3 regions of the Roseateles sp. P5_E8 genome follow, and region 2 is predicted to be linked to each of the others. Evidence: predicted binding sites of a transcription regulator. Region 2 holds the regulator's gene; each other region holds the start of a gene.
The links. The regulator FNR, encoded in region 2, switches genes on or off when oxygen is low (the NO sensors DNR and NnrR bind a similar motif). The targets are predictions, from matches to a motif close to TTGATNNNNATCAA.
Positions count from the first base shown of each region.

Region 1: a site for FNR is predicted at 8,524-8,537, ahead of ACXRVZ_RS17115 (hemerythrin domain-containing protein). Genes of this name have one in related genera too.
Region 3: a site for FNR is predicted at 2,336-2,349, ahead of cyoA (ubiquinol oxidase subunit II). Genes of this name have one in related genera too.

Region 1 covers NZ_JBGCUM010000029.1:37,623-47,857, forward strand. Annotated here, with positions in the region: gene ACXRVZ_RS17095 (FAD-dependent monooxygenase) at 1-396, opposite strand, end outside; gene ACXRVZ_RS17100 (potassium channel beta subunit family protein) at 467-1,447, shown strand; gene ACXRVZ_RS17105 (diguanylate cyclase) at 1,523-4,693, shown strand; gene ACXRVZ_RS17110 (P-loop NTPase fold protein) at 4,887-7,868, shown strand; gene ACXRVZ_RS17115 (hemerythrin domain-containing protein) at 7,865-8,488, opposite strand; gene tkt (transketolase) at 8,599-10,235, shown strand, end outside.
Region 2 covers NZ_JBGCUM010000030.1:59,092-70,627, reverse strand. Annotated here, with positions in the region: gene ACXRVZ_RS17595 (urease accessory protein UreH domain-containing protein) at 1-12, opposite strand, end outside; gene hemN (oxygen-independent coproporphyrinogen III oxidase) at 12-1,394, opposite strand; gene fnr (fumarate/nitrate reduction transcriptional regulator Fnr) at 1,526-2,254, shown strand; gene ACXRVZ_RS17580 (BON domain-containing protein) at 2,478-2,816, opposite strand; gene ACXRVZ_RS17575 (sigma 54-interacting transcriptional regulator) at 3,016-4,425, opposite strand; gene ACXRVZ_RS17570 (hypothetical protein) at 4,436-4,879, opposite strand; gene ACXRVZ_RS17565 (sensor histidine kinase) at 4,860-6,386, opposite strand; gene ACXRVZ_RS17560 (NAD(P)/FAD-dependent oxidoreductase) at 6,519-7,859, shown strand; gene ACXRVZ_RS17555 (hypothetical protein) at 7,801-8,088, opposite strand; gene ACXRVZ_RS17550 (hypothetical protein) at 8,085-8,303, opposite strand; gene ccoG (cytochrome c oxidase accessory protein CcoG) at 8,322-9,713, opposite strand; gene ccoP (cytochrome-c oxidase, cbb3-type subunit III) at 9,876-10,769, opposite strand; gene ACXRVZ_RS17535 (cbb3-type cytochrome oxidase subunit 3) at 10,766-10,897, opposite strand; gene ccoO (cytochrome-c oxidase, cbb3-type subunit II) at 10,884-11,536, opposite strand, start outside.
Region 3 covers NZ_JBGCUM010000036.1:31,165-35,485, forward strand. Annotated here, with positions in the region: gene cyoB (cytochrome o ubiquinol oxidase subunit I) at 1-1,183, opposite strand, end outside; gene cyoA (ubiquinol oxidase subunit II) at 1,193-2,278, opposite strand; gene ACXRVZ_RS19040 (MFS transporter) at 2,400-3,722, shown strand; gene ACXRVZ_RS19045 (glutathione S-transferase family protein) at 3,837-4,321, shown strand, end outside.

The DNA.
Region 1 (10,235 bases), on a different contig from region 2:
AAAGCGCGTGAACAGCCGCTGCGGCTGCTGCGCGGCGCGAGCCAGCCAGCGCTGCTGCAGCGGCGCTACCAGCGCGCCGTAAGGCAGCACGGCGCCGAGCTGCGGCACGCCCAGATCGGCCGCGCGGATGCGCACCTCGCCCGAGATGGGCGACGGCGGCGCCTGGCTGACGTGCACGGTCTGGATGGCCTGGGCCACCTCCGGCCGCCAGGCGGCCAGGCGCTGCAGCAGCCGGATGCTGCCGAGGTTGAGCGCCAGCGTGCGCGCGTCGCCGCTGACGTCGCGGTCCAGCGGGCGGGTGTCGAAGAGATGGATCTGGGCGGCCGGCAGGCGCTCGGCGGCCAGCAGGGCGAGCGCGAGGCCGGCGGGGCCTGCGCCGATGACAGCTAAGTTCATGTCCCTAACGATACCCGGGCAGCAAGCCGCCTTTAAGCTGCCGCCCTTTCCTCACCAGCAGGACTCCCCCATGCAATACCGCCGTCTCGGCCGCGCCGGCCTCCAGGTGTCCGAACTCTCGCTCGGCTCCTGGGTCACGTATCACAACCAGGTCGACACCAAGGCCGCCACCGAGATGCTGGCCGCGGCGTTTGACGCCGGCATCAACTTCTTCGACAACGCCGAGGTCTATGCCCAGGGCGAGAGCGAGGTCGTCATGGGCCAGGCCTTCAAGGCGCTGGGCTGGAACCGGCTGGACTACATCGTCTCCAGCAAGTTCTTCTGGGGCCTGGCGCGGGACGGCGTGACGGTCAACCGCAAGGACACGCTGAACCGCAAATACCTGATGCAGGCCGTGGATGCGTCGCTGAAGCGCTTCCAGCTGGACCACCTGGACCTCATCTACTGCCACCGCGCCGACCCCAACACGCCCATCGAGGAAACCGTCTGGGCCATGAGCGACATCATTCGCCAGGGCAAGGCGCTTTACTGGGGCACCAGCGAGTGGAGCGCCGGGGACATCCGCGCCGCCTGGGAGATCGCCGAGCGTCACCACCTGCACAAGCCGGTCGTGGAGCAGCCGCAGTACCACCTCTTCCACCGCCGCAAGGTCGAGCAGGAGTTTGCGCGGCTGTACGACGAGATCGGCCTGGGCCTGACGACCTGGAGCCCGCTGGCTTCGGGCCTGCTGACCGGCAAATACCGCAACGGCATCCCCGCCGGCAGCCGCGGCGCGCTGGACAACATGGCCTGGATGCGCGAGCAACTGCAGGACAAGGCCAAGAACGATGCTGTCGGCAAGCTGGCGGAGATTGCCGCCGAGCTGGGCTGCGACACGGCCCAGCTGGCCATCGCCTGGATCAATCGCAACCCGCGCGTGTCCACGGTCATCCTGGGCGCCAGCAAGCTGGAGCAGCTGCAACACAACCTCGCCGCGCTGGCCGTCACGCCCAAACTCACGTCGGAAGTCATTGAGCGCATCGACGCCATCGCCAAGCCCTTGGCGAGCTGAGATCAGGAACGATTCACGTCGACTGAGGGCAAGACCCGGCCTGACCACCCTTGCCGCTGCATGAGAATCCGCCGCATGAGGGTTTTCACAAAGAGGGGTTGGGCAGCCCTGCTGATCGTCGCGGCAACGGGGCTGGGGCTGACGCAAGGCGCGGCCGCCGTCGTGCCGCGCTTCGAGCCCATCGGTGAGCCGGGTGCCGTGCGGGACAACGTCGTCTCCGCGCTGGCGCAGGACGCGCGCGGCCTGCTCTGGGCCGGTTCGCCCGAGGGTCTGCTGCGCTTTGACGGCTACACCTTCAAGCACTACGCGCTCGCCGCGCCCGACGGCCAGCTGCTGCCCGAGCAGTTCGTGCGCGCCATGCTGCCCGACCCGCGCGGCTGGATGTGGGTGGCCGCCGGCAACAGCGGCCTGGTGCGACTGGACCTGGCCACCGGCCGCTGGGCGCGCTGGGCGCGCGACGGCAATTCCGCCGACGAGACCGCCCCCGCCGCCAACACCGTGCGCACGCTGGCGCTGGAGAGGGACGGCACGCTGTGGATAGGCGGCAGCGGCGGCCTGGACCGCTTCGACGTCAAGGGCGAACGCTTCACCCACCACCGTGGCAAGGAAGACGGCCTGCCCGACCCGCGCGTGCAGACGCTGCTGGTGGACCGCCAGGGCACGCTGTGGATAGGCACCTGGCGCGGCCTGGCCCGCAAGGCGCCCGACGGCCCCATCGAGACGCTGGACGTCGGCCTGGGCGACCAACTCATCACGCTGCTGGCCGAGACGCTGGACGGCCGCATCATTGCCGGCACCGCCCAGGGCCAGCTGCGCGCGCTGGCCACCACCGGCCAGCCGCTGCCCTTCAGCGCCGGCGCCCAGGCGGACGGCAAGGCCAGCGTCTGGCCCGTCATGGCCATGGCCCAGCCGGATGCCGACGAACTCTGGTTTGGCGACTCGTCGGGCCTGTCGCGCCGGCGCGCCACCGACGGCAGCCTGATCGAACGCCTGCCCGCCACCGGCAGCGGCGGCGGTGCCGCCACCGGCCCGCGCAGCGACGTGCGCGCGCTGATGCGCGACCCCTCCGGCACCATCTGGGCCGGCAGCTACGGCGGCGGCCTGATGCGCCATGTGCCATCGCTGCCAGGCCTGAGCATGGTGCGCGACGGCGCCGGCACGACCGCGCTGGACGTGCGCAGCATCCTGCAGCTGAAGAACGGCGAGGTCTGGATGGGCACGCTGGCCGGCGGCATCGAGCGGCGCGACCGCCAGCTCCAGCCCATCGCCCTCATCGCACCGGGCGTCGGCGGCCTGCCGGCCGGGCGCGTCAACGCCCTCGGGCAGACGCAGGACGGCTCCGTCTGGGTGGCTGTCGACACGCAGCTGCTGCGCTTTGACGAGCAGGGCCGCTGGAAGGAGACGCTGCGCAGCGGCAATGCCGTGCCGCGGCGCTTTTACGCTGGCGAGGACGGTGCGCTGTGGATCGCCACGCTGGACGGCCTGATGCGCTGGTCGCCTGGGCGGCCGCAGATGCGCGCCATCCCGACGGCCGGCCTGGTAGGCGGCACCGGCGAGGTCAACGCCTTCGCCCGCCTGCCCGACGGCAGCCTTTGGGCCGGCGGCGCCGCGGGGCTGTTCCGCGTCGCCAAGCCTGATGACGAAGAACCCGTGGCCGAGTGGATCGAGCCCAAGGGCCTGACCGGCCAGACCGTGCTGGGCATGTCGGTGGACCAGGCCGGCCGCCTGTGGGTGGACACCGGCACCGGCCTGCACCGCTTGGTGGAAAGCCACGGCAGCCAGGCGCGCTTCGAGGCTGTGGCCGCGTCGGACGTGGGCGGGGCCTTTGGCGCCAACCTGCTGTTCGACAAGCAGGGCCGCATCTGGTCGCAGCGCAATATGTACGACCCGCGCAGCGGCGAGCGCCGCGAGCTGGGCGCGGCCGATGGCGCCGACCTGGGCACCGGCTGGTTCCGCGCGTATGCCCAGCTCGACGACGGCCGCATGCTGTTCGGCGGCGCGCGCGGCCTTCTGGTCATCGACCCCGAGCGCTTCTCGCCGTGGTCGTACAAGCCGCCGCTGGTCATCTCGGAGCTGCGCGTGGACGGCGAGGAGCGGCCGCTGCCGCCCGGCGACGCCAAGCTGGTGCTGGCGCCCGGCGAGAACGCCTTCAGCCTGGCCTTCGCGTCGCTGGACTACAGCCAGCCCGGCCGCAACCGCTATCGCTACCGGCTGCAAGGCCTGGACGACGGCTGGGTGGACGGCACGCTGGGCCGCACCGCCACCTACACCAACCTCTCGCCCGGCCACTACAAGCTGCACGTGCAGGGCAGCAACCGCGACGGCGCCTGGGGCCCCAACGAGCTGCTGATCGAAGTGGATGTGCGCGCCGCCTGGTGGCAGACGCTCTGGGCCCAGATGCTGGCCGTGGTCGCGGTCATCGGCGTCGTGGCCGGCATCGTGCGCGTGCGCACCAGCTGGCTGCTGCGCCGCCACCGCGTGCTGGAGGCGCGCGTGCAGGAGCGCACCGAGGCGCTGGAGGCCGCCACGGCCGCGCTGACGGCCAAGTCCATCGAGCTGGAGGAAGCCAGCCTGACCGACCCGCTGACCGGCCTGCGCAACCGCCGCTTCCTGGACCGCCAGCTGCCCGCCGACGCGGCGCTGGCCGTGCGCCACTACGAAGCCATGGCCAATGGCTCCAGCGCGCCCGTGGCCGGCGGCAGCGAGCAGGACTTGCTGTTCTTCATCATCGACATGGACCACTTCAAGCGCATCAACGACGCCCACGGCCACATGGCCGGCGACGCGGTGCTGACGCAGATGCGCGGCCGGCTGGAGCAGGTGTTCCGCTCGTCCGACTACCTCGTGCGCTGGGGTGGCGAGGAGTTCCTCATCGTCGCCCGCGGCACGCCGCGCAGCCGCGCCGCCGAACTGGCCGAGCGCGCCCGCCAGGCCATTGCGGCCCAGCCCTTCGAGCTGGACGGCGGCTACCGGTTGTCGCTGAGCTGCTCGGTCGGCTTCAGCGCCTTCCCGCTGTGCACGCGCCTGCCGGCCGCGCTGGACTGGCACAACGCCATCGACCTCGCCGACGCTGCCCTCTACGAAGCCAAGGACGTGGGCCGCAACGCCTGGATAGGCCTGCTTGAAGCCAACGCGGCCAACGAGACTGAACTGCGCGACGACGCCCGCCGCCGCCTGGACGACTGGGCGGCCACGGGGCGGCTGACGCTGGTGACGTCTTCAGCCGAGCGGACAAAGACGGTCTGACACCACCCGGGCGCGGCATAGGCGACGTTGAATAAGTCCCCGCGATGCAGCGCGCCCTGGTTTGGGATGGGCTGCAAGGCGCAAACCGCAGCCATAGCGGGCTATGGCGAGGATTTGCAACGCCGCAGGCCGCCCAAAGCAGGGATGCGCTGCGCGTGAGGGACTTGTTCAGCGTTGCCCTAGCATCGGCGCCATGCCGCCGCACACCCAAACGCTCGCTTTCGGGCACGCCGCGCTCGCCAAGCGCATCGTCGCCGAGCTGACGGCCAGCCTGCAGCCGGGCGCCGGCAGCAGCACCGAGCCGGCCCTGGTCGTGGGCGTCTTTGGCGAATGGGGCGCCGGAAAAAGCCGGCTGCTGCAGACCGTGGCCGAGGCGCTGCCGCGTGGCGAAAGCGAACAGTCGCTCAACGTCGTCGTGCCCTTCAACGCCTGGCGCTACGAGCGCGAGGAGCACCTGCTGGTGCCGCTGCTGCGCGTGGCTCAGCAGTGTTTGCGCAAGGCGCTGGAGGACAGCCTGGGCGCCGACATCCGCCGCAACGAGCGCCTGTCCGACCGCCTCGTGCTGCTGGGCGACCTGGCCCAGACCGTCTACCAGCACGGCGGCCGCGAGCTGCTGCAGACGGCGCTGGCGACGCAGGGCGTGGTGCTCAAGCTGCCCGAGCTGAAGGCCGAAGCCGGCAAGGCCCCACCCTCGGCCTGGGCCCGCTGGGGCCAGCGCCGCGAAGCCATGCAGCAGGCCCGCCGCCTCGCCCTGCCGGCCGACGCGCTGCACAGCCTGTACTACGACTTCCTGGAGCACCTGAAGGCCGTCACCGGCCGCAACCCCAAGGCACTGGCCCTGCACCGCCAGCGCCTCAAGTACCGCGGCCTGGGCTGGTGGCCGCGCCTGAGTTGGCGGCTGCGCGCCAGCCTGGGCTGGCTGGGCACGGGTGAGCTGCCAGCGGAGAGCGACTTCCAGCTCAATCTCGTCTTCCTTGTCGACGACCTCGACCGCTGCCTGCCCGACAAGGCCGTCGAGGTGCTGGAGGCGATCAAGCTGTTCCTGGAGGTGGAGGGCTGCGCCTTCGTGCTGGCGCTGGACGAGGAGGTCATCGAGCGCGGCATTGCCCACCGCTACCGCGACTACGCGCTGCAAGGCCGCGAGGGGCTGACGCCCATCACCGGCGCGGAGTACCTGGAGAAGCTGGTGCACCTGCCGGTGCGGCTGCCCAGGCCGACCGGGGCGGCGGCGCGCGACTTCCTGGCCGACAAATGGCCGGCCTGGTTCGCCGACGCCTCGGGCCAGGCCAACGACCTGGCGACGCTCGTCACCGCCATCACCCCGGGCGTGCCGCGCAAGCTGCACCGCATGACCTCGCTGCTGGCCCTGGCCGAGGCCCTCGGCGCTGGCGACGCCAAGACGCCGCGCCGCCGCGAGTGGCTGGCCATCGTCTGCGCGCTGCAGCTGTTTGCGCCGGCGCTGTACCGCTATCTGCGGCTGCACGGCGCGCAATATCTCATCACGCTGTCGCAGTGGCGCACGGACGCCCTGTTCCGCGACGTGGCGGGCCTGCGCCTGGCACTGCAGGGACAGGTGCGCGGCGTGGATTCGCCCGTGCGCCTGCAGCACCAGATCGTGCTGCTGCGCCTGCCCGACCTGTGCGAGGCGGCGATGAACAACCGCTCCGGCTTCGACCTGCTGGAACTGCTGGCGCGCGTGGGCGAGCTGCACGAGAAGGCCGAGCTGAAGGGCGCACAGCTGGGCGCGCTGATGGTGTTCACGGGCCTGGACGCGGCGCCTGAACCGGCGCCGGCGCCGACTTCGTCAGCCGTGCCGCCGCCCGATGCGGTCTCGCCGCCGGTGGTGCCCGCCACGCCCGCTGCGGTCGCCCCGCCCGAAGCGGTGGGTGCCGTGGAGGCCGCCGCGCTGGCCGTGGCCGAGCCCCAGGCGCCCACGTCGGGCCTGGAGCCGCCCCAGGAGGCCCGCCTGGAGAACGAACGCGCGCTGGTGGAGGCGGTGAACTCGGGCGAGCTGGAGCTGGTGCGCGTGGCGCTGTCCCGCGAAGGCGCTGCACTGCGCGACCGCGTGATCTCGTATGCCCTCTGGGGCATGCTGCGCGCCAGCCGGCTGACGGAGCAGCTGCGCGCCTGGGCGGAGCGCGGCGCGCCGGCCGATCAGACGCAATTCCTGCTGCAGGAGCTGCGGCCGCATCTGTCCCAGGTGGCGGCGTTCGACCTGCTGAGCCAGTTCGGCCTGCCGGTGCTGCGGGTGCTCAAGCGGCCCGACTGGGCGCAGGACGTGCGCACGGGCGACAGCCTGGCGCTGCTCGCGCCGCCGCTGCTCGCCGGCACGGACGTATGGCTGGAAACGGTACGCAGCCATTCGGCGGCCGACTGGCACATCCCCCGCGGCTGGGCCTGCGCGACGCAGACGCTGAGCGCCACGGGTCCGATGAGCCTCAGCTTCGGTTCGGATGAACGTCAGGGCGTGCACGCCGCCTTGCACCTCGGCCGGATCGAGCAGCGCCTGCGCTGGGTGCCGCCGGGCAAGCTCGCCATGGGCTCGCCCAAGGGACCGTCTGAGGAGGGCGAGCTGCACACGGTGAGCTTGAGCCGGGGGTTCTGGATGGCCAACACCGCCTGTTCGCTGGCGCTGTGGTGCGCCGTGATGGAGACGACGCGGCCGCAACAGGACGACACGATGCCCATCACCGGCATCAACGCGATGGATGTCGAGGACTTCCTGGGGCTGCTGGCCCAACAGTTGCCGGGCTGCGAGGTTTCGCTGCCCAGCGAAGCCGAATGGGAGGCCGCCTGCCGGGCCGGCACGCGCACGGCCTGGGCTTTCGGCGACGAGGTCGGGCCGCAGCAGGTGAACGCGGGCGGTACGTCCCCGCTGCCGGTGGCCGGCCTCGCGCCCAACGCCTGGGGCTTCTTCCAGATGCACGGCAACGTGGCCGAGCTTTGCCGCGATCTGCTGGTCGACTCGCAGCGCACCGCCGAGGCCTGGGTCGATCCCGAAGGCCAACCCGGCGCGCAAACAGGCTGGCACGCACTGCGCGGCGGCTCCTTCCGCAGCGACATCGGGCGGACCCGCTCGGCCGCCGTCGACCGCGTCGAACGCAGCGTGCGCCGCGACGACGTGGGCTTTCGCTTCATCATCCGCGCACTCGAGGCGCCCGGCGCCGAGGCCTAAACCCCCAACGCCGGCCCCCAGCCGAACGGCGCCGGCAGCGCCGCCAGGATGCGCTGCCGCAGCGGCGCATAGGCCTCGTCCACCGACTGCCCCGCGCGGGGTGCGAGCGGGTCCTGGTGGCTGCCGAAGGCCTCGTCGAGGTCGGCCCAGTCGTCGGCGCTCAGGAGCTGCACCGCGCGCGGCAGGATCTCGACTTCCTCGCGCTTCATGTGGCGCAGGTAGCGCACCGAATAGACCTTGAGCTGCTGCTCGAACTTCTCCCGCCGCGCCTCGCCCATCTGCTCCCAGGCCAGCAGACTGTGCTGCAGCTCGCGGATGGCGCGTTCGCCCTGGGCGTGGTCGACCTCCAGGTCGTCCAGCGTCTCGCGCAGCGCCGGCGCCAGCGCGCGCAGCTTCGGGAACAACAGCTCGCTTTCCTTTTTGTGATGCAAGCGTTCTGGAAATTCGTCGACATAAAAGAGCATGGCCCGCAGCGCGCCGAAGTCCGGCGGCCCACCACCGAGATCTTGGGCGCGCTGCTGCGCGGCCAGCAGCAGCGGCACGGTGCGCAGCATGGCCGCAAGGGCGTCGTGCTCGGCGCGGATGACCCGAACGGCGAGCGGCATGGTCAAGGCTGACATGCCGCCAAGCGTCGCGCGCCGACGACGCGCCGACCTTGCGCCAGATCAAGACTTGAAAGAGTCGCTCCGTAGAATCCCTGGTTTTGCTCCATCCCAAGAAAGCCTCGGCCATGACTGCATCGACCGCCTCCCCCACCCTGATGGCCAACGCGATCCGCGCACTCGCGATGGACGCGGTGCAGGCGGCCAACTCCGGTCACCCCGGCGCGCCCATGGGCATGGCCGASATSGCCGTSGCYCTGTGGGGCCYSCACCTGCYSCACAACCCGSSCAACCCGCWSTGGGCCYACCGCGACCGCTTCGTGCTGWSCAACGGCCACGSCTCCATGCTGGWCTACGCGCTGCTGCACCTSACSGGCTARGACCTGCCGATSAYRGAGCTGCGCAACTTCCGCCAAATGCACAGCAAGACGCCGGGCCACCCCGAAGTGGGCATCACCCCCGGCATCGAGACGACCACCGGCCCGCTGGGCCAGGGCGTGACCAACGCCGTCGGCCTGGCGCTGGCCGAGAAGCTGCTGGCGCGCGACTTCAACCGCGAAGGCCACGAGATCGTCGACCACCACACCTACGCCTTCCTGGGCGACGGCTGCCTGATGGAAGGCATCAGCCACGAGGCGGCCTCGCTGGCTGGCGCGTGGAAGCTGAACAAGCTGATCGCCATCTACGACGACAACGGCATCAGCATCGACGGCCAGGTTGCGCCCTGGTTCGCCGACGACACGGCCAAGCGCTTCCAGGCCTATGGCTGGCACGTCATCGGCCCGGTGGACGGCCATGACGTGGACGCCCTGGACGACGCCATCGGCAAGGCCAAGGAGAGCAAGGACAAGCCCACGTTCATCATCGCCAAGACGGCCATCGGCAAGGGCTCGCCCAACCGCGCCAACACGAGCAAGGCCCACGGCGAACCGCTGGGTGCCGAAGAAATCAAGCTGACCCGCGCGGCTCTGGGCTGGGAGCACGAGCCCTTCGCCGTGCCCGCCGAGGTCTATGCCGCCTGGGACGCCAAGGCGCGCGGCGACAAGATTGAGGCCGAGTGGGACAAGCGCTTCGACGCCTACGCCAAGGCCCACCCCGAGCTGGCCGCCGAGTTCCAGCGCCGCATGGCCGGCGTGCTGCCCGCCAACTTCGCGCAGGTCGCCGTGGACGCCGTCGTCAAGGCCCACGCCGAGGCGCAGACCGTGGCCAGCCGCAAGGCCAGCCAGCTGGCACTGGAAGCCTTCACGCTGAACCTGCCCGAGTTGCTGGGCGGCAGCGCCGACCTGACCGGCTCCAATCTGACCAACACGTCGTCCACGCCGGCGCTGCGCATCGCCGCGGACGGTACGCCCAACAACGGCCGCCATATCAATTACGGCGTTCGCGAGTTCGGCATGGCGGCCATCATGAACGGCGTGGCGCTGCACGGCGGCTTCATTCCCTACGGCGGCACCTTCCTCACGTTCAGCGACTACAGCCGCAACGCCATCCGCATGGCCGCGCTGATGAAGACGCGCGTCATCCACGTGATGACGCACGACTCCATCGGCCTGGGTGAAGACGGCCCGACGCACCAGTCCGTCGAGCATGTCGCGTCGCTGCGCCTGATCCCCGGCCTGGACGTCTGGCGCCCCGCCGACACGACCGAGACGGTCGTCGCCTGGACCATGGCCATCGGCAACGCGCAGCGCCCCAGCCTGCTGGCCCTGTCGCGCCAGAACCTCGCCTACTCGCCCAAGACCAACGTCGACGAGATCGCCAAGGG
Region 2 (11,536 bases):
ATCCAAAGCCATCAAATGATTTTCGAGAAGCGCTCGCGGCTGGCGTCGGCTTGCAGGTAGCGGTCGAACACCAGCGCCACGGCGCGCACGAAGTACCAGCCCAGCGGCGTGACCTGGATGGCGCCCGGCTCGATCACCACCAGGCCCTGCCCCGCCAGTTGCGTCAGCCGCGCCAGCTCGGGCGCAAAGTAGGCCGGCACGTCGACGAGGTAGGACGCCGCGATGGGCTCGAACTCCACGCGCCCCTGGCACATCAGCGCCATGATGACGGCGCGGCGCAGCAGGTCGTCGCGGGTCAGCGCTAGGCCACGCTGCACGGGCAGCTGGCGCTGGTGCAGCGCGTCTTCGTACTCCTCCAGCGTCTTGGCATTCTGCGCGTAGGTGGCACCCACGCGGCTGATGGCCGAGACGCCCAGGCCGACGAGGTCGCAGTCCGGCTGCGTCGAGTAGCCCTGGAAACCGCGGTGCAGCAGACCTTGCCGCTTGGCGACGGCCAGCGGGTCGTCGGGCAGCGCGAAGTGGTCCATGCCGATGTAGGCATAGCCCTCGCCCAGCAGCGCGCTGATGGCGCCGGACAGCATGGCCAGCTTGTCACCGGCCGGCGGCAGCAGCTCGGCAACGATGCGGCGCTGCGGCTTGAAGCGCTGCGGCAGGTGGGCGTAGGCATACATCGCGATGCGGTCTGGGCGCAGCTCGGCGACCTGCTCGATGGTGCGGGCAAAGCTGGCCGGCGTCTGCAGCGGCAAGCCGTAGATGAGGTCGACGTTGGTGGACGCAAAGCCCAGCTCGCGGRCCTGGCTCATCAGCTGTGCGACCTGCTCCAGCGGCTGCACGCGGTGCACGGCCTTCTGCACGGCGGCGTCGAAGTCCTGCACGCCGAAGGACAGGCGGTTGAAGCCGAGCTGGCGCAGATGGGCCAGACGTTGCTGGTCCACCGTGCGCGGGTCCACCTCGATGGACAGCTCGGCGCCGGGCAGCAGCTTGAAGCGCCGGCGCAGCAGGTCCATCAGCGCGGTCAGCTCGGTGTCGGACAAAAAGGTCGGCGAGCCGCCGCCCAGGTGCAGTTGCGACACCGGTGCCGGGCCACCCAAGGCCTCGGCCACCAGCTCCATCTCCACGGCCAGCGCGTCCAGATAGGGTGCGGCGCGCTCGTGGTGCTTGGTGATGATCTTGTTGCAGGCGCAGTAGTAGCAGAGCTGCTCGCAGAACGGGATGTGCACATAGACCGACAGCGGCTGGGCCGTGCCGCGCTGGCGCAGCGCCTGCAGGTGCTGGGCACCCTGGTGGGCCTCGACGAAGCGGTCCGCCGTCGGGTAGGAGGTGTAGCGCGGCCCGGCCACGTCGTGGCGGCGCAGCAGGTCGGCGTCGAGGGGGCGGTCGGTTACAGCAGCCATGCCGTCACTGTGCCGAGACAGGCACGGGCGGGCTTTGATCCAGGTCAAGGGCCGCGCGGGTCTTCTGGCAAAGAATCCAACCCATGCTGACCCCCCTGCCTCGCGCGATGACCATGCCGACCAACTCCGACATGGCCGCCGCGCCCGCCATCGAGCCGCTGAAGGTCGCCTGCGCCAGCTGCAATCTGCGCGAACTCTGCCTGCCGGTGGGCATGAATGCCAAGGAGCTGGATCAGTTGGAAGGGCTGGTCGACAAGCGCCGCACGGTGCCGCGTGGCGGGCACCTGTTCCGCAACGGCGAGCGCTTCGAGGCGCTGTACGCGGTGCGTACCGGCTTCTTCAAGACCTGCGTCGGCAGCGAGGACGGCCGCGATCAGGTCACGGGCTTCCAGATGGCCGGCGAGCTGCTCGGCCTGGACGGCATCAGCAGCGACCGCCACCACTGCGACGCCGTCGCGCTGGAGGACTCGTCCGTCTGCGTCATTCCCTACGGCCAGCTGGAAGAGCTGTCGCGCGAATTCACCGCGCTGCAGCACTCCTTCCACAAGATCATGAGCCGCGAGATCGTGCGCGACCACGGCGTCATGCTGCTGCTCGGCAATATGCGCGCCGAGGAAAGGCTGGCCGCCTTCCTGCTGAACTTGACGCAGCGTCTGCAGGCACGCGGCTTCTCGGCGTCGAGCCTGGTGCTGCGCATGACGCGCGAGGAGATCGGCAGCTATCTCGGGCTGAAGCTGGAGACCGTCAGCCGCACCTTCTCCAAGTTCCAGGACGAGGGGTTGATGGAGGTGAAGCAGCGGCAGTTGCGCATCCTCAACCAGCCCGGGCTGCAGGCGCTGGTCAACAACAGTCGTTGCTGAAGCCAGACGCAAGAAGGCCCCGCGGGGGCGCGCGGGGCCTGAGATCGAAGGCGGTGGGGCTTGGGCAACGCTGAACAAGTCCCTCGCGCGCAGCGCATCCCTGCTTTGGGCGGCCTGCTGCGTTGCAAATCCTCGCCATAGCCGAGCTATGGCTGCGGTTTGCGCCTTGCAGCCCATCCCAAACCAGGGCGCGCTGCATCGCGGGGACTTATTCGGCGTCGCCTTAGCCGACCTTGATCTCGTTACGCACTTCCTTCACGCCGGGCACGGCCTGGACGACCTTGATGGCCTTCTGGGCCAATTCGGCGCTGGGCGCCGAGCCCTTCACCACGACGACGCCAGCGGCGGTGCTGCTGACGGTCAGCGGCAGGGCCTGCAGATCCTTGTCCTGCGACAGAGCCGCAGCGGCCTGGGTCGTGACGGTCGCATCGCCGGCGGTCTGCGCCTGAGCCACTTGCTCGGCCGGGGCCACAGCGGGAGCCGGATCGGCAGCGAAGGAAGCGGTGGCGGCCGAGGCCATCAGGGCGGCGGACAGCAGACGGACGAGGGTGGTGGTTTGCATGCAGATCTCCTGAAGATGCTTGAATCAAACGCGATGCCGGGTGGCACCACGAACAGGCTTAGCGCAAGGGGTGTGCCAGCTCAGGATTTCTTCGGCAGATCAATGACTTAGCTCAACAAACGCGATCGGAAGGCCGAGTCGCGACCTGCGCGAACCCGGTTCTTGTCGTCATGCGGCGACGAGTTCATGCGCTCTCGTCCTAAGTGCTTGATTCGTCTGACAACTTCTTGTCGCTGAAATCCGACGTGGCACCTAGGGGATCAGTGCGGAACAGCTGCGGATCGAGGCCGTGCTTCTGCATCAGCCGGTAGAACTCCGTGCGGTTGCGGTCGGCCAGCCGCGCGGCCTCGGCGACGTGGCCGGACGTGAGCTTGAGCAGCTGGTTGAGGTAGTCGCGCTCGAAGCGCTGCTTGGCGTGCTGGTAGTTCAGCACCTCGGCCGAGGGCATCTGCAGCGCGCGCTGCACCTGGGCCAGCGGCACCAACGGCGCCGTGGCCAGCACGCAGACCTGCTCGACGACGTTGTAGAGCTGGCGCGCGTTGCCTGGCCAGGGCGCCGTGACCAACGCCTCCAGCGCGTCGGGCGCGAAGCCCTTGACCGGTTTGCGGTGGCGTTCGGCCAGCGTCTGCAAAAAATGCTGGGCCAGCAGCGCGATGTCCTCCCGGCGCTCGGACAGCGGCGGCAGCACGAGCTTGACGACGTTGAGCCGGTAGTAGAGGTCGGGGCGAAACTGGCCCTCGGCCATCGCCAGGTCCAGGTCGCGGTGGGTGGCGGACAGCACGCGCACGTCCACCGCCACCGCCTCGTTGCTGCCCACGGGGCGCACGACGCGCTCCTGCAGCACGCGCAGCAGCTTGACCTGCAGGGCCAGCGGCATGTCGCCGATCTCGTCGAGGAACACCGTGCCGCCGTGCGCCGCCGGGATCAGCCCCTGGCGGTGGCCCTGCGCGCCGGTGAAGGCGCCCTTCACGTGGCCGAAGAGTTCGGACTCCAGCAGTGCCTCTGGAATGGCGCCGCAGTTCACCGCAATGAAGGGCTTGGCCGCGCGCGGGCTGGCGTTGTGCAGGGCGCGGGCCAGCAGCTCCTTGCCGGTGCCGCTGTCGCCGCAGATCAGCACGCTCGCGTCGGTGGCAGCCACCAGCCGTGCCTCGGCCAGCACCTCGGCCATGCGCGGGCTGCGGCTGATAATCTCGCGGCGCCAGCTGCTGTCGCCGCCGCCCGCCGGCGCGGGGCTGGGTGCGTTCACGCGCAGCGCCTGGGCGATCTTGGCCAGTAGCTCCTTGCCGTCGAAGGGCTTGGTCAGGTAGGCATGCGCGCCGCGGGTCGTCGCCTCGACGGCATCGGGAATGCTGCCGTGGGCGGTGAGCAGGATGACCGGCAGCGACGGATGGCGGCTGCGCACCTCGTCGAAGAGCTGCAGGCCGTCCAGCCCGGGCAGGCGCACGTCGGTGATGACGAGGGATGGCAGGCGCACGGCGAGGTGTGCCAGCGCTGCCTCGGCGCTGGCCACGGCCTGCACGGCGTGGCCGGCGGCGGTGAGGCGCATCGTCATCAGGCGCAGCAGGTCGGCGTCGTCGTCGACGAGGAGGATGGTGGCTTGAGTCGTCATGCGGAACTCCTCAGCGCTTGGCGGGCAGCGTTTGCTCGATGGCCTTGAGGGCTTCGAGCTTTTCGTTGAGCTGCTCGTTGCGGCGCTGACTGTCGCGCAGCTGCTGGGTCAGCTTGTCGACGCTGTCCTGCAGGCGGCGTTGCTCGGCCAGGCGTGCAGAAAGCAGCGTGGCCAGCGGCTTGAGCGGCTCGGCGGCCTGCGCGTCGCTGGCGATGACGTCGACCTGCGCGGCGGCCTGGGCCAGGTCGGCGCTGCTGCGGCCCTGGCTCAGCGCCAAAGCCTTGCGCAATTCCTCAGCCGTGGTCAGCACGGCCTTCAGCTCTGCGATCTCGGGCGGCGGTGGAGGCGGTTCCGGGCAGACCGGCGCGGGCGGTGGCGGCGCGGGCGCGGGTGGGGGTGTCTGGCAGGCCGCCAGCATCAGTAGCAAGCAGAGTTCAAACAGTCGTCGCGTCATGGCAATGAGGTATCTCGATGCGGAAATGGGCGCCGCGCTCGCTCGGCAGCAGGCGGCATGTACCGCCATGCGCCTGCACGATCTCGCGCACGATGGACAGGCCGATGCCGTTGCCGCGGCGGGCGCCGGGCGCCTGGTTCCGGCCTTGGTAGAAGGGGTCGAAGATGCGCTCGGCGTCCTCGGCCGCCACGCCGGGGCCGGCGTCGATGCAGTCGATGCGAACCTTGCCATCGGCCTGCGCAAGCGCCAGCGAGATGACGCCGCCGGGTGGGCTGAAGCGCACCGCGTTGACGAGCAGATTGGCCAGCACGACACCGAGCTTCTCACCATCGGCGACCGTCGTACACGGCTCGGCATCCACGTGCACGCTCAGCCCCCTGGCCTGCCACAGCAGCCGCTGGTCATCGACGACACGCGCCAGCAGCGCGCCCAGGTCAACCGGCCGGCGCTGCAACTGCTGCGAGTCCGACGCCAGCGTCTGGTAGCGCAGCAAGTCCTCGATCTGGCCCTGCAGCGCCGCGCTGTTGTCGCCGAGGATGCGCACGATCTCGGTCTGGTCGGCCGTCAGCGGACCGGCCACGCCCTCGCGCAGCAGCGCCGCGCCCTCGCGGATGGAGGCCATGGGTGTCTTCAGCTCATGCGAGATGTGGCGTACGAAGCGGGTCTTGTCGGACTCCAGCGTCGCCAGCCGCTGGCGCAGCCATTCGAGCTGGCGGCCCAGGCGCCGCAGGTCGGCCGGGCCGCGCACGACGACGGGCTCGTCGAAGCGGTTGTCGCCGAGCCGGTTGATGGCCGCTTCGACATGAGAAAGCGGCCGCAGCAGCCAGTGGCCGAAGCCCAGCGCGAGCACGCCGGCCAATGCGATGGCGCCCAGCACCAGCGCGCTGATGAGGCGGCGCTGCTGCTCCAGCTCGGCCAGCACGGCGTCGCTGCGGCGGTCCATGGCCTGCTGGCTGTGCTCGGCCAGCGCGTCGTTGAGGCGATGCAGGTGGGCGAAGACCGGCGTCAGCTGCTTCAGCGCGGCGGCACGGTTGCGGGCGAGGCCGGGGTTCTGCAGCACGCGCCAGGCCGCGTCGGCCTGCGCCGCCCAGTCGGCAAACAGCTGTCTGGCGGCCGCATCGGTCATCAGTTCGATCAGCACCGACTGCGTGGACTTGGCGTCCACCCAGGCCGCCTGATAGCGGTCGCGCAGGCCGGCGTCGTCCAGCACCAGGAACTGGCGCGCGCTGCGCTCCATGGCCACGGTGCGCTCGGCCAGACGCTGGCCTTGGGCCGTCAGCGCCGCCGCGTCCTGTGAGGCCTGGCGGCCCTGCAGCGCGACATGCTCCAACGCAAACATCGCCTGGGCCGCGGCGCCGCCGAGCACCGCGGTGATCAGCAGGAAGGCGGCCAGCAGGCATTGGTGGAAGGACAGGCCGCGCAGGCGCTGCCGGGCCGAGTCGGTGGGGGACGTGGGCTCGGTGGAGGTGGTGGCGGTGAGGGCGGAGTCCAGGGCGTGCGCGGGCATCGTGGGCGCCGCATGCTAGGACCCGAACGTGCGCCAACGCCGGCAGCGCTCTCTGGCTTTGCATCACGATGAAACGGCCCTGCCGCTATCTGAAAACCGCACCATGTTGCAGCGCACAAAACCGGGCGTACGATGAGTTCCATGCGTCCACAAGTGCTCATCATCGGCTGCGGTTTCGGCGGCCTGGAGGCGGCGCGGGCCCTGCGCTCGGCCGACGTCGACATCACTGTCGTCGACAAGACCAACCACCACCTGTTCCAGCCGCTGCTGTATCAGGTGGCGACCGCCGGCCTGTCGGCGCCGTCCATCGCGGCGCCCATCCGGCACCTGTTCCGCCGCCAGCCCAATGTGACGACGCTGCTGGGCGAGGTTGTCGCCATCGCCCCGCAGACGCAGACAGTCACGCTGAAGGACGGCGCCCTGCTGCGCTGGGACCACCTCATCGTCGCCGCCGGCGCCACGCACAGCTACTTCGGCCGCGACGACTGGGCGCCTCATGCGCCGGGGCTGAAGACGCTGGACGACGCCTTCGAGATCCGCCGCCGCGTGCTGATGGCCTTCGAGGCGGCCGAGCGCGAGGACGATCCGGCTCGGCGCCTGGCGCTGATGCAGTTCGTCGTCGTCGGCGCAGGCCCGACCGGCGTGGAGCTGGCCGGCACCTTTGCCGAGATCGCACGCCACACGCTGCCCGGCGAGTTCCGTCGCATCGACCCGCGCCAGGCCAGGGTCTTGCTCGTGGAAGGCGGCCCGCGCGTGCTGCAGGCCATGCCCGAGGCCTTGAGCGAGCGCGCCCGCGAGCAGTTGACGGCGCTGGGCGTGGACGTGCGGCTGGGCGCCCGCGTCACCGGCATCGACGCCGAGGGGCTGGACATCAGCACCGCCGCCGGCCCGGAGCGCCTGCACAGCCGCTGCATCGTCTGGGCCGCGGGTGTGGCCGCGTCGCCGCTGGGCCGGGCGTTGGCCGAAGCCACCGGCTGCACGCTGGACCGCGCCGGCCGCGTCGTCGTCGAGCCCGACCTGAGCCTGAAGGGCCAGCCGCACATCCAGGTCATCGGCGACCTGGCCGCCGCGCAAAGCCATGCGCCGGGCCAGGAGCCGCGCGCCGTGCCGGGCGTGTCACCCGGCGCCAAGCAGATGGGCCGCTGCGCCGCCGCCAACATCAAGCGCCAGCTGCGCGGCGAGGCGACGCAGGCCTTCCGCTATGCGGACTACGGCAACCTCGCCACCATCGGCAGGCACAGCGCCGTCGTGGACCTGGGCACGCCGGCGGGGGCGCTGCGTTTTTCAGGCTATCCGGCCTGGCTGTTCTGGCTGTTCGCCCACGTGTACTTCCTGATCGGCTTCCGCAACCGTTTCGTCGTGCTGATGGACTGGGCCTGGGCCTACTGGACCCATGACAGGAATGCGCGCGTGGTCAGCGTGGCCAGCCCGGCGAGCGACGTTGCGACCCCGGCTCGTCCGCCGGCAAGCTGACAAGCAGCAGCGCGATGCTGGCACCCAGCGCCACAACAGCCCAGAAGATCAAGAAGCTGACCGTATAGACCGCCTGGGCGGACAAGTCCACCGGCGCCGCGCCGAACCAGCGCAGATCGTGCGGGTCGATGACGGCGAAGACGAGGGCCTCCAGCACGCCGGCCGACAGGAAGGACGACCAGGCCACCGCCATCGCATAGCGCGCGACGCGTGACGGCGCGTCAATCACCGCTGGGCTCCCGGCACGACGCCGGTGGCGGCATGGTTGCGCGCCGCCTGCGCGGGCGCGGCGTCGGTCGCCCGCGTCACCAGCGGCGGGTCGGGGTGGAGGATGCACAGCGTCACGGTGACGATGCTGGCCAGGATGACCGACACCGGGCCGGCGACGACGAGCCAGACCATGGGTTCGTGCCAGGCAGATGAAGTCGTTTGAACAGTGGGCATCTCGAATCTCCCGCCGCTTCAGCGCGGCACGACGAACGTGGACTTCTCGGCGACGCTGTCGCCAGCCGCGCTGCGCACGACCCAGCGCATGGGCTGGGCGCCGGGCTTGAGCTGGCTGGCGGCCGCTGGCGGCAGGCGCAGTGCGACGGTCACCCAGCGCGCCTCGGCCGGGCCCAGCGTCACCGTGGTGGCGCGGCTGAGCTGCAGGCCAGGCAGGCCATCGGCCTCGACGCTCAGCTGCTGCGGCGCCTCGGTGGCGTTCATCAGCTGCAGGCGGTAGAGGTTCTCTATCCAGCCGTCCTCCACCTGGCGGGCCAGCGTGGCGCGGTCGCGCACGATGTCGACACGGAAGTCGTGGCGGCTCAGCAGGCTCCACAGCACGGCCGTGCTCAGCGCCAGCAGCAAGCTGCCGTAGATGAGCACGCGCGGGCGGAAGATGCGGCGCCAGCGCTGGGCGCGCGTGAGCTGCCCGGCCATGCCGTTCTCGGTGTCGTAGCGGATAAGGCCGCGCGGCGTGCCCATCTTGTCCATGACGCCGTCGCAGACGTCGATGCAGGCCGCGCAGCTGATGCACTCGTACTGCAGGCCCTTGCGGATGTCGATGCCGGTGGGGCAGACCTGCACGCACAGGTGGCAGTCAATGCAGTCACCGACGGTCGTGCTGCGCGCCTCGCCCTTCTTGCTGCGCTCGGCGTTGCGGCCACGCGGTTCGCCCCGGGCCGGGTCGTAGGTGACGATGAGGGTGTCGCGGTCGAACATCGCGCTCTGGAAGCGCGCGTAAGGGCACATGTACTTGCAGACCTGCTCACGCATATAGCCGGCGTTGCCATAGGTGGCAAAGCCGTAGAACAGCACCCAGAAGGCCTCCCAGCCGCCGAGCGACAGCGTCATCAGCTCGCGGATGGGCGTGAAGTAGCCGACAAAGCTCAGGCCCGTGAACAGCGCCAGCGCGATCCACGCGACCTGCTTGCCGCCCTTGCGCCACAGCTTGTTCCAGGACCAACCGGCCTTGTCGAGCTTGAGCCGCGCATTGCGGTCGCCCTCGAACCAATGCTCGATGCGCACGAAGATCTCGGTGTAGACCGTCTGCGGGCAGGCATAGCCGCACCACACCCGGCCCGCAACGGCCGTGAACAGAAACAGCGCATAGGCCGAGATCAGCAGCAGGGCCGTCAGGTAGACGAAGTCCTGCGGGTAGAGCACCAGGCCGAAGACGTAGAAGCGCCGCGACGCGAGGTCAAAGAGCACGGCCGGGCGGTCGCCCCAGGTCAGCCAGGGCAGGCCGTAGAAGACGAGCTGGGTCAGGGCGACCAGCGCCCAGCGCCAGCGCGCAAAGAAGCCGTCCACCGAGCGGGGGTGGATCTTGTCTTCGGACTTGTAGAGCCGGATGACGGCTTCGGAATCGGCCATCAGAAGCTATGTACGGTTTCCGCGCGGCCGAGCAGACCGCTGCGGTGGCGCCAATCAAGGCGCAAAGCGCAGGCGTAGCCGCTGCTACGGCGAGCATTTGCAACGCCGAGTGGCGGCATTGCGGCGGGATGAGCGGGCGTGCGGGAGCCGTTCATAGCTTCTTCACTGCGAGAGGCTCAATACGTAGGCGGCCAGCACGCGGATCTGCTCGGGCGTCAGCCGCTCGCCATGCGCCGGCATCTGGTTGTGCTTGCCGTTGTTGATCATGGCGACGACGGCGTCCTCGCCCCAGCCGTGCAGCCAGACCTTGTCGGAAAGATTCGGCGCACCCAGCGCCGGGTTGCCCTTGCCGCCAAAGCCGTGGCAGGCCGCGCAGGCGGTGAACTTCGGCTTGCCGAGCTGTGCGTACAGCGGGTTGTGCGGGCTGTCCGACAGCGACAACACGTAGTGGGCGACGTTGCGCACGTCCTCGCTCGTGCCCACGGCGGCGGCCATCACGGGCATGTTGCCTTCGCGGCCCTGCGTGATGGTCTGGGTGATGGTCTCGAAGCTGCCGCCCCACAGCCAGTCCTTGTCGGTCAGGTTGGGGAAGCCCTTGGAGCCCTTGGCGTCCGAGCCGTGGCATTGGGCACAGTTGTTGGCGAACAGGCGCTCGCCGATGGCATGGGCCTTGGGGTCCTTGGCGAGTTGCTCGGGCGACTGGCCCGTGAAGGCGGCGTACACCGGCGCCATCGCGGCGCGCGCCTGGGCGACCTCGGCCGTGTGCTCGTTGATGCTGGTCCAACCCAGCGTGCCGGTCACGCTACCCAGCCCCGGGTAGAGCGCCAGATAGATACCGGAGAACACCACCGTCAGCACGAACAGGCCCATCCACCACAGCGGCAGCGGGTTGTTCAGCTCGCGCAGGTCCTCGTCCCAGACATGGCCGGTTGTGTTGTCTGCCGCCGAAGGCTGGCGGCGGCTGGCGATGATGAGCAGCGCGATGCAGGCCGCCAGGCCCAGCACCGTGGACGCAGCGACAAAGATCGACCAGCCCTGGTTGAAGAAGTCGCTCATTGGTCGCCCCCTTCAAGAGGCAGTTGTGCGGCGGCATCGAAGTGGCCACGCCAGGCCCAGACGACGATGCCGATGAAGACGGCCAGCGACACCAGGGTCACGGCCACGCGGAGTTCATTGATGTCCATTCGAGGCCTCTTTTGCCGATGCTGCTGATGCGCCTGCAGTGCCCAGCACCTGCAGATAGGCCACCAGCGCTTCCAGCTCGGTCTTGCCGGCGGCAGCCTGGGCGGCGCCCTGCACCTCGGCGTCGCTGTAGGGTGCGCCCAGCGTGCGCAGTGCGCTCAACCGCGCGGGTAGCCCGGCGGCGTCCACCGGCGCGGTGACCAGCCAGGGATAAGCCGGCATGTTGGACTCCGGCACCAGGTCGCGCGGGTTGGTCAGGTGGATGCGATGCCAGTCGTCGCTGTACTTGCCGCCCACACGGTGCAGGTCGGGACCGGTGCGCTTGCTGCCCCACTGGAAGGGGCGGTCGTAGACAAACTCGCCGGCCTTGGAGTAAGGCCCATAGCGCAGCGTCTCGGCCAGCAGCGGGCGGATCATCTGCGAGTGGCAGTTGTAGCAACCCTCGCGCACATAGATGTCTCGGCCGGCGACCTGCAGCGCCGTGTAGGGCTTGAGGCCGGGGGTCGGCTGCGTCGTCGAGCGCTGGAAGAACAGCGGCACGATCTCGACAAAGCCGCCGACGAAGACCGTCAGCAGCACCAGCACGATCATCAGCAGGTTGCTGGTTTCGATGCGCTGGTGGCCGGTGACTCGTTCGGTGT
Region 3 (4,321 bases), on a different contig from region 2:
CAAACTTGATGCGGCCACGGTACATCGTGAACAGCCAGTTGAAGATCTTGGCGCCCGTCGGGATCGAGATGATCATCGTCGTGATGCCGAAGAACGAGTTCACGCTCGCGCCCGAACCCATCGTGAAGAAGTGGTGCAGCCAGACGAGGTAGGACAGGATGGTGATGACGACCGTCGCATAGACCATGGACGCATAGCCGAACAACTTCTTCTGGCTGAACGTGGACACGACTTCCGAGAAGATGCCGAACACCGGCAGCACCAGGATGTAGACCTCGGGGTGGCCCCAGATCCAGATCAGGTTCACGTAGAGCATGGCGTTGCCGCCGAGGTCGTTGGTGAAGAAGTTGGTGCCCAGGTAGCGGTCGGCCGTCAGCAGCGCGAGCGTGGCGGCCAGCACGGGGAAGGTCGCGACGATGAGCACGTTGGTGCACAGCGAGGTCCAGGTGAAGACGGGCATCTTCATCATGGTCATGCCAGGCGCGCGCATCTTGATGATGGTGGCGATCAGGTTGATGCCCGAGAGCGTCGTGCCCACCCCCGCGATCTGTAGTGACCACAGGTAGTAGTCCACTCCCACATCCGGGCTCGCCAGGATGCCCGACAGCGGCGGGTAGGCCAGCCAGCCGGTCTTGGCGAACTCGCCGATGAACAGCGAGATCATGACCAGCACGGCGCCGCCGGCCGTCATCCAGAAACTGAAGTTGTTCAGGAAGGGAAAGGCCACGTCGCGCGCGCCGATCTGCAGCGGCACGACGTAGTTCATGAAGCCGGTCACGAAGGGCATCGCGACGAAGAAGATCATGATGACGCCGTGCGCCGTGAAGACCTGGTCGTAATGGTGCGGCGGCAGGAAGCCGGCGCTCTCGCCAAAGGCCATGGCCTGGTGGGCACGCATCATCAGCGCGTCCGCGAAGCCGCGCAGCAGCATCACGATGCCCAGGATCATGTACATGATCCCGATCTTCTTGTGGTCGATGCTGGTGATCCACTCGGTCCACAGATGGCCCCAGAGCTTGAACCTGGTGATCAGTGCGAACACCATCGCGCCGCCCAACGCGACGGCGAGGAAGGTGGCGATGAGGATGGGCTCGTGCAGGGGCAGCGAGTCCCAGCCCAGCCGGCCGAGGACGGGGTGAAGCTGGTCAGCAGCCTGGTGCTGGGCGACAACGGAATTGGACATCGGTCGGACTCAGTTCTTCGGCGCGTTGGTGGCGTTGCCAGCGCCGGCTTCGATCTCGATGGGCAGGCCCAGCGGATTGGTCGGCGTGCACAGTGCGGCGACGACATAGCGCTCGCGCTTGTTGCCCTCGGCATCGCGCCAGCTGCTGCGCATGGTGCTCGCCACGCCGCCCTTGCCGGCGCCACCGGCGGCGTCGATGGCCATCATCTGGCTGGAGCACATCTTCTTGCCGTCGACGCAGCGGTCGACGATGGCGCTCCACAGGCCGGGCTCCACGCTGGCGAAGCGCTGGATGGGCTCCTTGGCGCTGGGCTGCTCCAGCTTCATGTAGTCGGCGCGCGTGAGCGTGTTGCCACCGGCCTTGTTGCTCGCGACCCAGCGCGCGAAGTCTTCATTGCTGAGGCCGTGGAACTTGAAGCGCATGTCCGAGAAGCCGGCGCCGCTGTAATGGGCCGACAGGCCGTCGTAGATGCCGGCCTTGTTGATGACCGCGTGCAGTTGCGTCTCCATGCCCGGCATCGTGTAGATCATGCCGGCCAGCGCAGGCACGTAGAAGGTGTTCATCACCGTCGTCGACGTGAAGCGGAAGTGGATAGGCCTGTCCACCGGCGCGGCCAGCTCGTTGATGGTGGCGATGCCCTGCTCGGGGTAGATGAACAGCCACTTCCAGTCCATGGAGACGGCATAGACCTCCATCGGCTTCACGTCGGCAGCCAGCGGTTTGCCTTCGGCGATGCGGTCCAGCGGGCGGAAGGGGTCCAGCTTGTGGGTGCTGATCCAGGTGATCGCGCCCAGCGCGATGATGATCAGCAGCGGTGCGCCCCAGATGACCAGTTCCAGGCGGGTGGAGTGGTCCCAGTCCGGTTCATAGGTGGCCTCGGTGTTGGACTGGCGGTAGCGGTACGCAAAGAACAGCGTCAACGCGATCACCGGCACGATGATCAGCAGCATGAGCAGCGTCGACGTGACAATCAGCTGCGCCTGCTGCTGCGCGATGTCGCCGTGAGGCTTCATCACGATCCAATCGCAGCCAGACAAAGCGAAGCTGGCTGACAAGACCAGGGCGCTGTTGAGGAGAGACTTGTTGGGGTACATCCTGAGGCTGCGCGCAAGGGTTAACGATCTTGCACGCTGCGACGGAATGTAAGTTGATTGAGGCAAATCAACGAGTGGACATTTTGTCCTAGGCAAAGACGGAGACAGGCCCTAAATGGCAATGAGCAGTACCTTACCTACACCCCAGTCCGGCCCGCTGGCCAAGCGCACCGATGAAGACCTGGCACCCGGCGACATCGCGGTCGGCGTCATCATCGGCCGGGCGTCCGAGTATTTCGATTTCTTCGTCTTCGGCATCGCCTCGGTGCTGGTCTTCCCGCAGGTGTTCTTCCCCTTCGCGGACCGCCTGACCGGCACGCTCTACGCCTTCCTGGTCTTCGCGCTGGCCTTCGTCGTCCGCCCGGTCGGCACGCTGATCGGCATGGAGATCCAGCGCCGCTTCGGCCGCTCGGCCAAGCTGACCACCGCCCTCTTCCTGCTCGGCTGCTCCACCGTCGCCATGGGCCTGCTGCCGGGCTTTGCGGAAGCTGGCAGCACGGCCATCGTGCTGCTGGCGCTGTGCCGCGTCGGCCAGGGCCTGGCGCTGGGCGGCTCCTGGGACGGCCTGCCCTCGCTGCTGGCCTTGAACGCCCCGCCGGACCGCCGCGGCTGGTACGCCATGCTGGGCCAGCTCGGTGCGCCGCTGGGCTTCTTCATCGCCTCGGGCGTGTTCCTCTACGTGTTCAGCAGCCTCGACAGCAAGGACTTCCTGTCCTGGGGCTGGCGCTTCCCCTTCTTCACGGCCTTCGCGATCAACGTCGTCGCGCTGTTCGCCCGCCTGCGCCTGGTCGTCACGCACGAGTACGAGAAGCGCATGGAGGAGCATGAGCTGGACCCGGCGCCGCTGCGCGAACTGCTGCCGGCCCAGGGCCACCACATCGTCATCGGCGCCTTCGTGGCCCTGGCCAGCTACGCCCTCTTCCACCTGGTGACGGTGTTCCCGCTGTCCTGGGTCGCGCTGTCCGATGAAGAAGGCATTGAGGGCTTCATGAAGATGGAGTTGCTGGGCGCCGCCTTCGCCGCTGCCGCCATGCCCATGTCCGGCCTGATCGCCGACAAGGTAGGCCGGCGCAACTTCCTGGGCACGCTGGCCATCGCCATCGGCGTGTTCGCGCTGTTCGCGCCGCTGATGCTGGGCGGCGGCAAGCCGGGCCAGGCGGCCTTCATCCTCATCGGCTTCGTGCTGCTGGGCCTGTCCTATGGCCAGTCGGCGGGCTCGGTGACGTCCAACTTCCTGCCGCACTTCCGCTACACCGGTGCGGCACTCACGGCCGACATGGCCTGGCTGCTGGGTGCGGCCTTCGCGCCCGTCACCGCGCTGTACCTGTCGTCGCGCTTCGGGCTGATGTCGCTCAGCGTCTACCTGCTGTCCGGCGTCGTCTGCACGCTGCTGGCGCTGCGGGTGAACAAGCGGCTGCGGGCAGCGGCGGTGGTGCACGACTGAAGCCGCACGGCTCCCAGCAAGGCGGGCTGCGGCCCGCCTTTGTTTTGCCCCAACAGTTTCCACAATGGATAAGCTTCAGTACACTTAGCCAGATCGGAAACTGACGAGGCAAGCATGGCCCTGACGCTGCACTACCACCCGCTGTCCTCCTACTGCTGGAAGGTCTTGATCGCGCTGTACGAGAACGGCTCGCCCTTCGAGGCCTGCATGGTCAACCTCGGCGACCCGGCCGCACGCGCCGCCTATGCCGCGCTGTGGCCCACGGCCAAGATCCCGCTGCTGGTCGACGGCGAACGCGTGGTGCCCGAGACGTCGATACAGATCGAGTACCTGGACCGCCACCACCCCGGCGCGCTGCGGCTGCTGCCCGAGGATGCAGAGGCACAGTTGGAAGTACGCCTCTGGGACCGCGTCTTCGACCTGCATGTGATGACCCCCATGCAGCGCTTCATCGCCCAGCAGCTGCGCCCCGAGGCCGAGCGCGATGCAGCCACGCTGGCGCAGACCGTCAACGACCTTGGCATGGCCTATGACCTCATCGAAAGCCGCCTGGGCAGCCGGACCTGGGCGGCCGGCGAAGCCTTCAGCATGGCCGATTG